DNA from 2 places in the Planococcus faecalis genome. Region 1 is predicted to be linked to the other one. Evidence: predicted binding sites of a transcription regulator. Region 1 holds the regulator's gene; the other holds the start of a gene.
The links. The regulator CtsR, encoded in region 1, represses protease genes until heat stress. The targets are predictions, from matches to a motif close to ATGGTCAATAAAGGTCAAACA.

Region 1 (7,324 bases):
GCACCCCGGAAGGGGAGTGAAATAGATCCTGAAACCGTGTGCCTACAAGTAGTCAAAGCCCGTTAATGGGTGATGGCGTGCCTTTTGTAGAATGAACCGGCGAGTTACGATTGCATGCAAGGTTAAGCTGAGAAGGCGGAGCCGCAGCGAAAGCGAGTCTGAATAGGGCGACAGAGTATGCAGTTGTAGACCCGAAACCAGGTGATCTACCCATGTCCAGGGTGAAGGTAAGGTAACACTTACTGGAGGCCCGAACCCACGCACGTTGAAAAGTGCGGGGATGAGGTGTGGGTAGCGGAGAAATTCCAATCGAACCTGGAGATAGCTGGTTCTCTCCGAAATAGCTTTAGGGCTAGCCTCAAGATTGAGAATCCTGGAGGTAGAGCACTGTTTGGACTAGGGGCCCATCCCGGGTTACCGAATTCAGACAAACTCCGAATGCCAGTGATTTATGCTTGGGAGTCAGACTGCGAGTGATAAGATCCGTAGTCAAGAGGGAAACAGCCCAGACCACCAGCTAAGGTCCCCAAATATCCGTTAAGTGGAAAAGGATGTGGCGTTGCTTAGACAACCAGGATGTTGGCTTAGAAGCAGCCATCATTTAAAGAGTGCGTAATAGCTCACTGGTCGAGTGACACTGCGCCGAAAATGTACCGGGGCTAAACGGATTACCGAAGCTGTGGATGGATCTCGTTAGAGATCCGTGGTAGGAGAGCGTTCTAAGGGCGTTGAAGTCAGACCGGAAGGACTGGTGGAGCGCTTAGAAGTGAGAATGCCGGTATGAGTAACGAAAGACGGGTGAGAATCCCGTCCACCGAATGCCTAAGGTTTCCTGAGGAAGGCTCGTCCGCTCAGGGTTAGTCGGGACCTAAGTCGAGGCCGATAGGCGTAGACGATGGACAACAGGTTGATATTCCTGTACCACCTCCCCGCCGTTTGAGCAATGGGGGGACGCAGAAGGATAAGGAGAGCGTGCCGTTGGTTGTGCACGTCCAAGCAGTGAGGCGTGAAATGAGGCAAATCCCATTTCTGATACGTTGAGCTGTGACGGCAAGAGGGTTTACCCTTGAGTCCTTGATTTCACACTGCCAAGAAAAGCCTCTAGCGAGGCGGGAGGTGCCCGTACCGCAAACCGACACAGGTAGGCGAGAAGAGAATTCTAAGGTGAGCGAGTGAACTCTCGTTAAGGAACTCGGCAAAATGACCCCGTAACTTCGGGAGAAGGGGTGCTCTGGTAGGGTGAATAGCCCGAGAGAGCCGCAGTGAATAGGCCCAGGCGACTGTTTAGCAAAAACACAGGTCTCTGCAAAACCGTAAGGTGACGTATAGGGGCTGACGCCTGCCCGGTGCTGGAAGGTTAAGAGGAGTGCTTAGCGCAAGCGAAGGTGCGAATTGAAGCCCCAGTAAACGGCGGCCGTAACTATAACGGTCCTAAGGTAGCGAAATTCCTTGTCGGGTAAGTTCCGACCCGCACGAAAGGCGTAACGATCTGGGCACTGTCTCAACGAGAGACTCGGTGAAATTATAGTACCTGTGAAGATGCAGGTTACCCGCGACAGGACGGAAAGACCCCGTGGAGCTTTACTGTAGCCTGATATTGAATTTTGGTGCAACTTGTACAGGATAGGTAGGAGCCTGAGATTCCGGAGCGCTAGCTTCGGAGGAGGCGTCAGTGGGATACTACCCTGGTTGTATTGAAATTCTAACCCACAAGCCTGATCGGCTTGGGAGACAGTGTCAGGCGGGCAGTTTGACTGGGGCGGTCGCCTCCTAAAGAGTAACGGAGGCGCCCAAAGGTTCCCTCAGAATGGTTGGAAATCATTCGTAGAGTGTAAAGGCAGAAGGGAGCTTGACTGCGAGACGTACAGGTCGAGCAGGGTCGAAAGACGGGCTTAGTGATCCGGTGGTTCCGCATGGAAGGGCCATCGCTCAACGGATAAAAGCTACCCCGGGGATAACAGGCTTATCTCCCCCAAGAGTCCACATCGACGGGGAGGTTTGGCACCTCGATGTCGGCTCATCGCATCCTGGGGCTGTAGTCGGTCCCAAGGGTTGGGCTGTTCGCCCATTAAAGCGGTACGCGAGCTGGGTTCAGAACGTCGTGAGACAGTTCGGTCCCTATCCGTCGCGGGCGCAGGAAATTTGAGAGGAGCTGTCCTTAGTACGAGAGGACCGGGATGGACACACCGCTGGTGTACCAGTTGTTCTGCCAAGGGCATCGCTGGGTAGCTATGTGTGGCCGGGATAAGTGCTGAAAGCATCTAAGCACGAAGCCCCCCTCAAGATGAGATTTCCCATTGCGCAAGCAAGTAAGATCCCTCAAAGACGATGAGGTAGATAGGTTCGAGGTGGAAGCGTAGCGATACGTGCAGCTGACGAATACTAATCGATCGAGGACTTAACCAACACATTGTATGCGAAAAACTTGCTTGTTTCACCTGTCGTTTATCCAGTTTTGAAAGAATAAGCCCAAGTTTTTGTAAAAAAAGCTTGAAAAAAACCAGTACCACTGGTATAATAAATCTTGTCTTTCAAAACCAAATAGTCCAGTGATGATGGCAAAGAGGCCACACCCGTTCCCATCCCGAACACGGCAGTTAAGCTCTTTTGCGCTGATGGTAGTTGGGGGTTTCCCCCTGTGAGAGTAAGACGTCGCTGGGCACATGAAAAAAAGTCGTTACCGATTCCGGTAACGGCTTTTTTGTATGGAAAAAATTAGAGCGCGATAAAAAATGGTAGTTGATAAGTTAAGTATGTTTATTGAAGAAAATAAAGAATGATGCCTTCACCTTCATTGGGTCTACTGATAGTACTTCAATAAGAAATGTAGCTGATATTTCGAAATAGAACAGTGAGTAAAGAGTCTTGAAGCTGAATTGCTTCAAGGGTTTTTTAAAAATTGATTCCGTTAGTCAGTCATCGTAGAAATGATTAATCCATCTGCCTGCAATCCATCTTTACAAAGGAGTTCATTGGAATGTTCATTCAAGGCGCGCTGGGAAGGTGGGCCAATATCCGCAAAATAAATCGATATGTCGTACCGGTCGCACTATGGTTCCAATTGGAAAATTCCTTGCCACAATCAAACTTGATGGAATTAAACAAATTTCTTGGAACTCTTTGAAACCATTTATTCAACGGGGATTTAGTACCTCACGGCTTACGTCCTGCAGGTACCAAGGTGATGATCACTTTCGTCAGTCTTTCAACCCGTGTGATTACTGCACTTTTGTGGGGAGCGCCTGCAATGGTGTTGCCTCGGATATGCTCGAACTTTTTTTGGAACGAAGGATAATTGGCTTTTCTTTCAGAAATATGCCGTTGGAACGCCTATTGCATCGGTGTTCCTGGTAGCCGTTGAGCTTTCGTTTCCCTTGCATTGGCAGTGCGGCAACATCAAGAAATCGCCTTTTGAACATGCGCTAGAGCGTGCGAATGGAATCATCTCTGCGTGGCCTAGAGTGACGTCTAGTGTTCAGTCCTGAGCTACCAAGTTTTTGATATAAGATTTTTTATTACTTCGGTAAAGCAACTAAAAGGCGACCACAGAGTTTCTTGTTTTTGTGACTAGGTTTAATAATCGCGGGTTGAGTGGCTCGGTTTCAAGAAATTGATGACATTGTAATTGGCTGCAGGAAGCGATTCAGACGTTTGGCAATTTGCGCCACAGGTAGGGGGGAGGCTTCCATCACCGGTTCATCCGTGATCGCTCCTCCATTTTTCTTTGGTCGGAAAATACATAGTGAATTTACTAAGAATGGCTTTTTTAGTTGTCGAACTTAAGTTTACAATCGGTGTGAGTAATCCTTTCGATACTTACTATTTGATATCTCTAAAAAGCTTGGTGTATAATTAAGTCAAATATAGTCAAAGTCAATTTCATCATATTATGTATTAAAGAGGTGAAGACGGTGCGAAACATTTCGGATGTAATTGAAGGTTATTTAAGACAAGTTATCGAATTAAGCGAGAGAGATCATATTGAAATTAAACGCAGTGAAGTTGCTGAAAAATTTCAATGTGTTCCTTCTCAAATAAATTATGTCATTAATACTCGATTCACTGTTGATCGTGGATATTTAGTAGAAAGTAAGCGTGGCGGCGGTGGATATATTCGTATTAAGAGAATTAGACTTCATCAAAAATCAGACGTAATTGCAGAAGTAATACAGAGGTTGGAACATGGAGCTACTCAAGTAATGGCAGAAGACATTGTTTTTAGGCTACTGGATGAAGAGATTGTTTCTAAACGAGAGGCAAAACTAATTCTAAGCGCAGTAGATCGTTCAACTCTTCTGTTGGCTCTTCCGATACGTGATGAAGTCCGTGCACGGATTCTTATAGCGATGCTTTTTACAATTAAATATGAATCGAACACTTAAAGAGGTGAAAAGATGATTTGTACTCAGTGCGGAGAATGTTCTGCATCAGTAATAGTGAAAAAACAGCAGCTAGGACAGGTGATGGAGCTTCAGTTATGTCATATCTGTGCTGCTGAAAATCATAGTATCAATATTGCTTTTGAACAGGATCCATTAGCTATTCACCAACTATTATCGAATTGGTTCCCTAATTCGCAAGCGACTATTAGCAGGCCAAAAAAAGAAGTGGCTATTTGTCCTTCTTGTGGCTTTACTTTTTCACATTTTCTAAAGCTTGGAAAATTTGGATGTGCTTCCTGTTATGATACATTTTCGTCACAACTCAATGAAATATTCAAGCGATTTCATAATGGCAATACAGAACATACGGGAAAAATACCCGCTTCTTACGGATCAACGTTAAAAATTAAAAAAGAGATTGAAAAACTTCGAAAGCAAATGCAGGTATCAATTCAAGAAGAAGAATTTGAAGAAGCTGCAAGATTAAGAGACGAGGTAAAACGATTAAACGTAACGCTTGAGGGGGGTTCACCAGATGGCAGTTGAACGGTTTCTCCAACCTCGGGCAAGCAGCTGGATGGCCAATGATGGTAGCAATGTAGATATTGCAATGAGTACAAGAATTAGATTAGCTAGAAATTTGAATGATTTTAAGTTCCCGTATGCCTTTACAGAAGACGAAGCACTTAAAGTGGATAAAGAAATTTCCTCTGTATTATTAGATAAAGGTAGTGAGTTAGATTATACTTTTAGCCATATCAATATTGACGAACTTGCCCAATTACAAAAAGAAGTACTTGTAGAAAAACATTTAATTAGTCCTTACCTTATGAATAGCTATCACCCGGGCTCTGTTTTATTGTCTGAAAACGAAGAGTTGAGTATTATGGTAAATGAAGAAGATCATTTGCGGATTCAAAGCTTGCAATCTGGATTTCAGCTTCAAAAAGCTTATCAAATAGCAAGTGAACTAGATACGTTATTAGAAAAGAATTTGTCTTATGCTTTTCATGAGAAGTATGGGTATCTGACTAGCTGTCCGACCAATGTTGGCACTGGAATGAGAGCTTCGGTTATGCTTCATTTACCGGCTTTGACTATGTCTCATCAGATTCAACGGATTATTCCCGCGATCTCAAGGCTTGGTATGGTAGTACGTGGTATTTATGGAGAAGGTAGCGAGGCGTTAGGAAATGTTTATCAAATATCCAATCAATTAACGCTTGGTAAATCAGAATATGAAATTCTTCAAGATTTGGAGAATATGACAGAACAGATTATCCAGCAAGAACGTAAAGCACGTGAAGCCATATTGTTAAACTCACCTTTAATGTTAGAGGACCGGGTGTATCGTTCGCTTGGTGTTCTTACCCATTCGAGACTGCTGACGACGGAAGAAGCTGCGACTTGTCTGTCAGATGTTCGATTGGGTATTGATTTAAAGATGATTCAAAATATGAATATGTCGATTTTGAATGAATTAATGATTTTTATGCAGCCGGCATTTTTGCAGCAATATGCAGACAAGCCACTGCAACCGAAAGAACGTGACTTTGCTCGGGCGAAGTTGTTCCGGGAGCGATTGAATAAAATAGATATGAATAGTGAAGGAGAGGATCTTGCATGATGTTTAATCGATTTACACAACGCGCACAAAAAGTTCTTCAATTAGCTCAAGAAGAGGCCATTCGCATGAAACATGAATCAATCGGTACAGAGCATATTCTTCTCGGTTTGATTCGTGAAGGTGGCGGTATTGCCGCAAAAGCTCTAGAAGCGATTGAAGTGAACACACAGTTGATCGAAGAAGGTGTTAAAGAATTAGTGGGTGTTGGCGAAAAAGACGTTGGTCCAATCGTTCATTACACGCCAAGAGCAAAAAAAGTGATTGAGTTGTCAGTTGATGAGTCCCGTAAATTGGGCCATTCTTATATAGGTACAGAGCATTTACTGTTAGCGCTTATTCGTGAAGGAGAAGGCGTTGCGGCTCGTGTGTTAGGAAATGCAGGTGTTAGCTTGAATAAGGCGCGCCAGCAAGTGTTGCAGCTTCTAGGGAGCAATGAGCAGGCATCAACAGGTACGAGTCCGAATGCTTCGGCAAACACACCAACTTTAGATGGCTTAGCTCGTGATTTAACGCAAGTCGCTCGTGAAGGTGGATTGGACCCTGTAATCGGCAGAAGTGATGAGATTACACGTGTCATTGAAGTGTTGAGCCGTAGAACAAAAAACAACCCGGTGTTAATTGGTGAGCCTGGTGTTGGTAAAACAGCGATTGCTGAAGGATTGGCTCAGCAAATCGTTAACAACGAAATTCCAGAAACGTTGCGCGACAAGCGCGTTATGGTTTTGGATATGGGGACAGTAGTTGCTGGAACAAAATACCGTGGTGAATTTGAAGATCGATTGAAAAAAGTGATGGATGAAATTCGTCAAGCAGGCAATGTGATTCTGTTTATCGATGAGCTTCATACATTAATCGGTGCTGGCGGTGCAGAAGGTGCAATTGATGCATCTAATATTTTAAAACCGTCACTATCACGCGGGGAACTTCAGTGTATTGGTGCGACAACGTTAGATGAGTACCGCAAATACATTGAAAAAGACGCAGCTCTTGAGCGTCGTTTCCAGCCAATTCAAGTAGATGAGCCTTCAGTAGAAGAATCCATTCAAATTATCCGTGGCTTGCGTGATCGTTATGAAGCGCATCACCGTGTGAAAATTACCGATGAAGCAATTGAAGCAGCAGCTAAGATGTCGGATCGCTACATTTCGGATCGTTTCTTGCCGGATAAGGCGATTGACTTGATTGATGAGGCTGGATCGAAAGTAAGACTTCGCTCGTATACGACTCCACCAGATTTAAAAGAGTTGGAATCTCGATTAGAAGCTGCACGTTCTGAGAAGAACGAAGCAGTCCAAAGCCAAGAGTTTGAAAAAGC
Region 2 (7,324 bases), 1.0 Mb from region 1:
TCCATTCCAAATAATCAACTTCGAATTTTTAATAACATCCGCATATAACGCTACCGTTTCAGGACCAATGTCTAAGCCCATCCAGTCAGCTGGGATTTCCGTGATTTTCACACTTTTGGTTTCGGCATCTTTTGAAAATTCGTTAGCTACAGTTGCATCTACCGGCAAATAAAATTTAACGCCTTTTTGTTTTGCTTTTTCAATAAATGAGTTAGCCAAATCTAATTTATCTTCTTCAACAAGAGAGTTTCCGATCTCGTAACCTTGCGCTTTTATAAATGTGTAGGATAACCCTCCGCCAATAATTAAATTATCTACCTTATCTAACAAATGATCAATGACGCCGATTTTGTCTTTTACTTTCGCGCCGCCGATTATTGCCGTGAACGGACGTTCTGGCTCAGACAAAGCTTTGCCTAAAACCTCTAACTCTTTTTCTAACAGTAAGCCTGATACCGCCGGTAAATGACTCGCAATGCCTGCTGTTGAAGCATGAGCACGATGAGCTGCTCCAAATGCATCGTTAACGAAAACGTCTGCTAGCGAAGCAAATGCTTGTGCAAGTTTGTCGTCATTTTTTTCTTCACCTTCATGGAAGCGGACGTTCTCAAGTAAGATGATGTCGCCTTCTTGCATCGTTGAAATGTCCTGTTCTACTTTTTTGCCGATTGATTCGTCCAGGCTTTTCACTTCTTTATGTAACAATTCGCCTAAACGGACGCCTGTTGCAGCCAGTCGCATTTCTTCATTGACTTGACCTTTCGGACGACCTAAATGGCTAGCCAAAATTACTTTAGCGCCTTGATCGACTAAGTATTCGATCGTCGGTACAGCTGCACGGATTCTCGTATCATCCGTCACTTTACCATCTGACATCGGTACGTTAAAATCGACACGGCAAAATACCCGTTTTCCTTTCAAATCCAAATCTTTCATGGTCATTTTCTGCTGCATGAAAATACCTCCTATTTGTATTCAAAAAAATAAGGAGCGGGGTAAGTTCCCCGCCCCTTTTACCCTCTTTTATTATAGAGGTTCATTGGTAATTAAGCTATGATTTCGGGATTATAAGCCCGTTTTGTACATGTGAAGCGCAAGGTCGATACAACGGCCTGAGTAACCAGATTCGTTATCGTACCATGAAAGAACTTTAACCATGTTATCGCCAACCATCATCGTTGAAAGACCATCGATTGTAGCTGATGCTGTGTTGCCGTTATAGTCTCTAGATACTAGCGGCAATTCGCTGTAGTCCATGAATCCTTTTAATTCGTTTTCTGCTGCATCTTTTAATGCTTTGTTCACTTCTTCGACAGTTACGTCTTTTTCAAGATGAGCAACTAAATCGATAAGTGAAACGTTTGGTGTTGGAACGCGGATCGCCATTCCATCAATTTTGCCTTCTAATTCAGGCAATACTTTTGCAACTGCTAAAGCTGCACCAGTAGTTGTCGGAATCATTGATTCTGCAGCTGCACGCGCACGACGGAAGTCACTGTGCGGAGAATCTAAAAGAATTTGGTCATTTGTGTAAGAGTGGATCGTTGTCATCATTGCATGTTTGATACCGAAACGCTCGTTCAATACTTTCGCCATTCCTGCAAGACCGTTTGTTGTACATGAAGCATTTGAAATCACATGATGCTCTTTCGGATCATATGTTTCGTGGTTAACACCCATAACAAGTGTCTTCATGCCGTTTTTGCCTGGTGCTGAAACGATTACTTTTTTAGCGCCGGCTTCGATGTGTTTAGAAGCAGAAGCAGCATCCGTGAAGAATCCAGTAGATTCAACAACGATGTCTATGCCATGCTCGCCCCAAGGAAGGTTAGCTGGATCTTTTTCAGAGAATACGCGGATTGTTTTGCCGTTAACAACAATGTTGTCGCCATCAACTGAAACTTCAGCGTCTAAAATACCATGAACAGAATCGTATTTCAAAAGATGTGCCAACATTTTTGCGTCTGTCAAATCGTTTACTGCTACCACTTCTACTTCGTCATTTGTTAAAGCTTCACGAAATACAATGCGTCCTATACGTCCAAATCCGTTAATTGCTAATTTTAAAGTCATTTAGTATTCCTCCAATTTTTTAGTCAATTCCATAATTTTTCGTGCAGCACCTTCGTCTGTGATCAACACTGTCGGACTCGCTGCGTTTTTAGCGTACGATAAAATCGCTCTTGCTTTAGATTCACCACCGGCAACTGCCAAAACAGTTGTCGCTTTTTGCACCTGCTCTAATTGAATGCCCGCCGTTCGAATGCGATAAACAATTTTTCCGTCTTTATCGAAATAATAGCCGAAAGCCTCACTAATCGCTCCGCCTGAATGAATTTTTTCAACTTCTTCAGTAGAAGAGTGCCGACGAACCGCCATCTCTCCTGCATTGCCAATCCCGTGGACGACAACATCTGTTTGATCGTACAAATCCATCATTTCTTTGATCACTGGTTCTTTCATCATCATGGCAAATGCTTCTGCACTCAAATGATCAGGCAAGTATAGCGTCTTAAATGAACCACCTGTTTTTTCGGCAAATGCAGCTGCAATCGTATTTGCTTGGTGCAAAACATCTTCTCCCAGTCCACCGCGTGCAGCGATAAATTGCAGCGCTTTGTCGGGCTTTCCGTTCGTTAGTTCTTTCGAAATAGCCGCCATTGTGCTACCGCCAGTAACAGCGATTTTCTTATAGCGGGCAAACAACGTTTCCAAAAAACGAGCAGCCTCTTTACCAATATGAGACTTCACTGCTGGAATTTCATCGCTATCTTGCGGTAAAATCACAACTTTCGTAATTCCTAGAATTTCTTGTAGCTGTATTTCCATATCTGTCAGTCCAGACATTTCACGCACAAAAACTTTTAGCTTCTCTAGCACTTCCAATCCTTGCGAAGTAACTGTCATGCCCGCTGCTTTCATTTCAATCAATTGCTGATTGCGTAGTAAATCCGTGTCTTTTCTAATTTCTCGCTCTGTCAACCCGGCAACTTCACTCAAAGTTCGCCTACCGATTGGCTGTTCCAAGTTGATAATCTGTAAAATTTGATAACGTTTTTTCAGGAGTTCGGACATTTCCGGCATCAACTTTTGCTGAGCGACAGATAATGCATCCATAGGTTCACTCCATTCTATCTGGACGTTTTTTGTCCCACTAATTAATTATGCGTCCCACTAAATTCATTCTACCTAATCTTTCTTTTAATTGCAAATAAAAAGAAGCGTTAAGTTTCTAACGCTTCCAGTAATTCAACATAACCAATATTGCCATACACCAATACGCGATTGTTTTTTTCTAATACAGGGATCATCATCATGTATTTTTCGTGTAAGGCTTCATCACTTTCGATATCTACTTCTGTGTAAGGCAATGGTACCTCCTCGTTGACTAGTGCAATCATCAATTTGGCTTCCTCGCAAAGAGGGCAATTAGAACGCGTGTATAAAGTGTACATCTGTCTCCTTCTTTCTAAATAAAAGTATGAAGTTACTGGAGAAACTTTCTCCAAACCGATATCTGTCAGACAATCAATAACATGTTGCTATTGATCAACAGAACCTTCCATTGTTTCTACTAAGTTAGGTAGTAAATCAAGTGTACACTGTTACTAAATTTCAATTTGTGCTTAACACTGGTTACTCTCTTCTTTAAGGTGCACGAAGCCATTATATTGGTATGAAAATCGCTGCTACACTACCAATAGATACGATGACAATAAGAATCAATAATTTGCTCACCTGTTGCTTTCTTTACTAGTATAAGCTACTAGTCATTTCCCTTTCTACCGGCTCTTTTAAACTTCCCTTTTCTCTTTGGTTTTTTGAAATCAAAAAATACAGCCAAAAGTAAAAAACACCCCTTTACCAACTAAGGCAAAGGGGCATTTCTCAACTTTAGAACAATAGATTTTAGTTTAATAGGCTTTTTCCGGATTCAAGGAGTTGTTGCGCTTTTCTTATGCCCTCGGAAGGAATCGAACCTCCATTTCAAGAACCGGAATCTTACGTGTGATCCATTACACTACGAGGGCGTTTTCGCTATTAGCGACTTTTCTATTATACAAAAATATTTCAACATAATCAAGTCCGTTTTTTTGATTCGTTAGATTTGACCTTCATTGACCATGATGTGTATGATAATAGTACAGCTGAGAGAACTTTCAGCATTGTTTGCAAAACACTTAATCGAGGAGGAACTATTCTATGAACTTAATTCCTACAGTAATCGAACAAACTAGCCGAGGCGAACGTGCTTACGATATTTACTCACGTTTGTTAAAAGACCGCGTCATTATGCTAGGTAGTGCAATTGACGATAACGTTGCAAACTCTATTGTGGCGCAACTTCTATTCCTTGAAGCAGAAGATCCAGATAAGGATATTTCAATCTACATTAACAGCCCAGGTGGTAGTATCACAGCTGGTATGGCGATTTATGATACGATGCAGTTTATCCGTCCAGACGTTCAAACAATCTGTATCGGTATGGCTGCTTCAATGGGTGCTTTCCTACTTGCAGCAGGAACAAAAGGCAAACGCCTTGCGCTTCCAAATGCTGAAGTAATGATTCACCAACCGCTTGGTGGTGCCCAAGGACAAGCGACTGAAATCGAAATTGCAGCAAAACGCATTCTTCACCTTCGCGAAAAATTAAACCAGATTCTTTCTGAGCGCACAGGTCAGCCAATCGAAGTTATCGCTAAAGATACAGATCGCGATAACTTCATGACAGCAGAACGCGCACTTGAATACGGCTTAATCGACCAAGTGATTACACGTAGCAAATTGCCTGAAAACCACAAAAAAGAAAACTAAATCAAGCAAAAAACTCACAGTCATCTTTGACTGTGAGTTTTCAGCTTGTTGAGAAACTAAGGTTTTATCGATTATCTTCTCAGTGGATTGGTCAAGAAACAAAAGAACGTGAAGTTTTTAGACCCTTCTGCTTAGCAGAAGGGTCATTTTTTTGATGTTTTGCACTGCGGCTGTCAGATAAGCCTGTTCTTGGACAGACTTGCGCCCTCGTCGCCTTGCGTAACGGAAACTATGGAGTTCTTTCGCATCGGCGAAACTCCGTTCGATGGTCTGGCTTCGTAACTTGTATAGCTTTTTTCCGCTGGGGGTGCGCTTGTTGGCGCGCACCTTTTCTTTTTCGTCTTCCCAGATGTGTCGGAAAATCGAGCGCTGCTTGCTTTTCGCGGAAAAACAATTCGAGCGCAGTGGACAATGTTCACAATCCTCCGGCCGGCTTTTGTACTGCCGATATCCCTCTCGATCTGTGGTGGCGTAGGACAACTTACAGCCCATGGGGCAAGCATACGCATCCAGTGAAGGGACATACGTAAATAACCGTTTCGGCACTTTCGGGTTACCGCCTTTGAAACGGCGGTAGCCCATGACCACAAACGTTCCGGCTTCGTTTAACGTTTTACAGATGTGGCCGGTAAAATAGCCGGCATCCAAGGCGACGGCTTCCACCGGAAAAGCAAACTTCTTCTTTTGTACAGCGAGCCGGTCCAAATAAGGAACGGCGTCGTGCATATTGCCGGCCGTGATATAGGTATCCGTGATGAAATTGTATTTGGCATCCACCGTTCGGTGGTCGAGATAGAAAAAACCTTGAGGTTTCTGGTTTCGCATGAGGAACCCACTATCTGGATCGGTCACGCTTTCGCGGGTCATCGCCGGTTTGGTTTTGGCAACGGGCCGAATCACCTTCGGCTTCAGCGCTTTTTTCCATGGGCCTCCCGGTCAGCTACGACCGCTTCTTCCAATTCCCCCAGGTAGCTCACCACTTTTTCGGCCTTTGCTTTTCGGATAAACTTGTTCTTATTGGCATTGGCTTTGATATGCGTGGAATCGGACAGAAGCACGCGGCCACTCACCATGCCGTGGGCTTTTGCCTGACGAACCGTTTCGTCGAAGATTTCTTCAAAGACCGAGGTGTCTTCAAATCGGCCCTTCCGATTGAAACTGATGGTGGAGTGATCTGGAATCCGGTCGACGAGAGAATAGCCCAAAAACCATCGGTAAGCAATGTTATCCCGAATCTCTTTTTCCAGTTGGCGTTCTGAACGAACGCTATAAAAATAGCCGATGAAAATCATTTTGAATAAGGTAATGGGCGGAATGGCGGGACGGCCGTTATCCGGACAATAATAAGGGGAAGCAATCCGTTCAATAAAAGAAAAATCAATGAGGGCATCAACGGTACGAAGAAAATGGTCGTATGGCACGAGTTCATCAATTGAGACGGTGACCTGTTCATGACGGTGATTTTTGACGGGACCAATCATGGGACTTCGCTCCTTCTTTTTCTTTCAGTTTACATCAAAAAAGTATCGAAATAAACAAAAAAAGACTGTCGAGAGGGTTTCTCGACAGCCTGAAAACTCACAGTCATCTTTGACTGTGAGTTTTTTTATACGTTTCGTTTGTGGAAGTTACTTGAAATAATAGATTGCTGCTTTTTTACGCTTCTTTTTCAATAATCTCCGATAAAGACTGAACCGCTTTTTCTTCATCCAAGCCTTCTGCAGAAATGGTGACTTCTGTTCCTTTACTAATTGCCAAGCTCATAATTCCCATAATACTTTTGGCGTTTACTTTCTTATTGTCTTTTTCCAAATAAACATCTGCGCTGTATCGATTTGCTTCTTGAACAAATAACGCTGCTTGTCTTGCTTGAAGACCTGATTTTAATCGTACTTTTACTTGTTTTTCAACCATACGGATCCTCCTCCAAAACTCAACTCTCTTCTATATAAACGAACAGCCTAGCTAGCGGCCGATCATTTCTCCATTTCTCAGGGATGCTGCAATCTCATCAATTTTTCGCAGACGATGGTTTACCCCCGACTTGCTGACGGTTCCGCCCGATACCATTTCCCCTAGCTCTTTTAACGTCACATCTTGACACTCTACCCGGAGTCTGGCGATTTCACGTAGTCTTTCAGGCAATTGGTCAATGCCAATTGTTTGGTCGATAAATCGAATATTTTCTACTTGCCGCAATGCCGCATCGATGGTTTTGTTTAAGTTAGCGGTTTCACAATTTACTAACCGATTAACGCTATTACGCATATCTCGAATAATTCGAACATCCTCAAATTTCAATAAAGCAGAATGTGCGCCTGTAATGCTTAGAAAATCAGAAATTTTTTCTGCTTCTTTCAGGTAAGTCACAAATCCTTTTTTACGTTCAATCGTTTTGCTATTCAAACGAAATTCGTTCATTAATTCAACTAACGAGTCTGCATGGTCTTTGTAGAGCGAGTAAATTTCGAGATGGTAAGATGACGTTTCAGGATTATTGACAGATCCT

Region 2: clpP (ATP-dependent Clp endopeptidase proteolytic subunit ClpP) is a predicted target of CtsR. The motif match lies at 4,106-4,126, and genes of this name have one in related genera.

The regions. Positions count from the first base shown of each region.
Region 1 is NZ_CP019401.1:95,190-102,513, forward strand. It holds rRNA gene AJGP001_RS00460 (23S ribosomal RNA) at 1-2,406, shown strand, start outside; rRNA gene rrf (5S ribosomal RNA) at 2,546-2,661, shown strand; gene AJGP001_RS17425 (hypothetical protein) at 2,978-3,124, shown strand; gene AJGP001_RS00475 (CtsR family transcriptional regulator) at 3,912-4,382, shown strand; gene AJGP001_RS00480 (UvrB/UvrC motif-containing protein) at 4,395-4,928, shown strand; gene mcsB (protein-arginine kinase McsB) at 4,918-6,009, shown strand; gene AJGP001_RS00490 (ATP-dependent Clp protease ATP-binding subunit) at 6,006-7,324, shown strand, end outside.
Region 2 is NZ_CP019401.1:1,127,620-1,134,943, reverse strand. It holds gene AJGP001_RS05585 (phosphoglycerate kinase) at 1-954, opposite strand, end outside; gene gap (type I glyceraldehyde-3-phosphate dehydrogenase) at 1,066-2,073, opposite strand; gene AJGP001_RS05575 (sugar-binding transcriptional regulator) at 2,074-3,117, opposite strand; gene AJGP001_RS05570 (glutaredoxin family protein) at 3,225-3,455, opposite strand; tRNA gene AJGP001_RS05565 (tRNA-Arg) at 3,960-4,031, opposite strand; gene clpP (ATP-dependent Clp endopeptidase proteolytic subunit ClpP) at 4,204-4,815, shown strand; one part of gene AJGP001_RS05555 (IS1182 family transposase) at 4,933-5,724, opposite strand; one part of gene AJGP001_RS05555 (IS1182 family transposase) at 5,727-6,296, opposite strand; gene AJGP001_RS05550 (HPr family phosphocarrier protein) at 6,472-6,729, opposite strand; gene whiA (DNA-binding protein WhiA) at 6,781-7,324, opposite strand, start outside.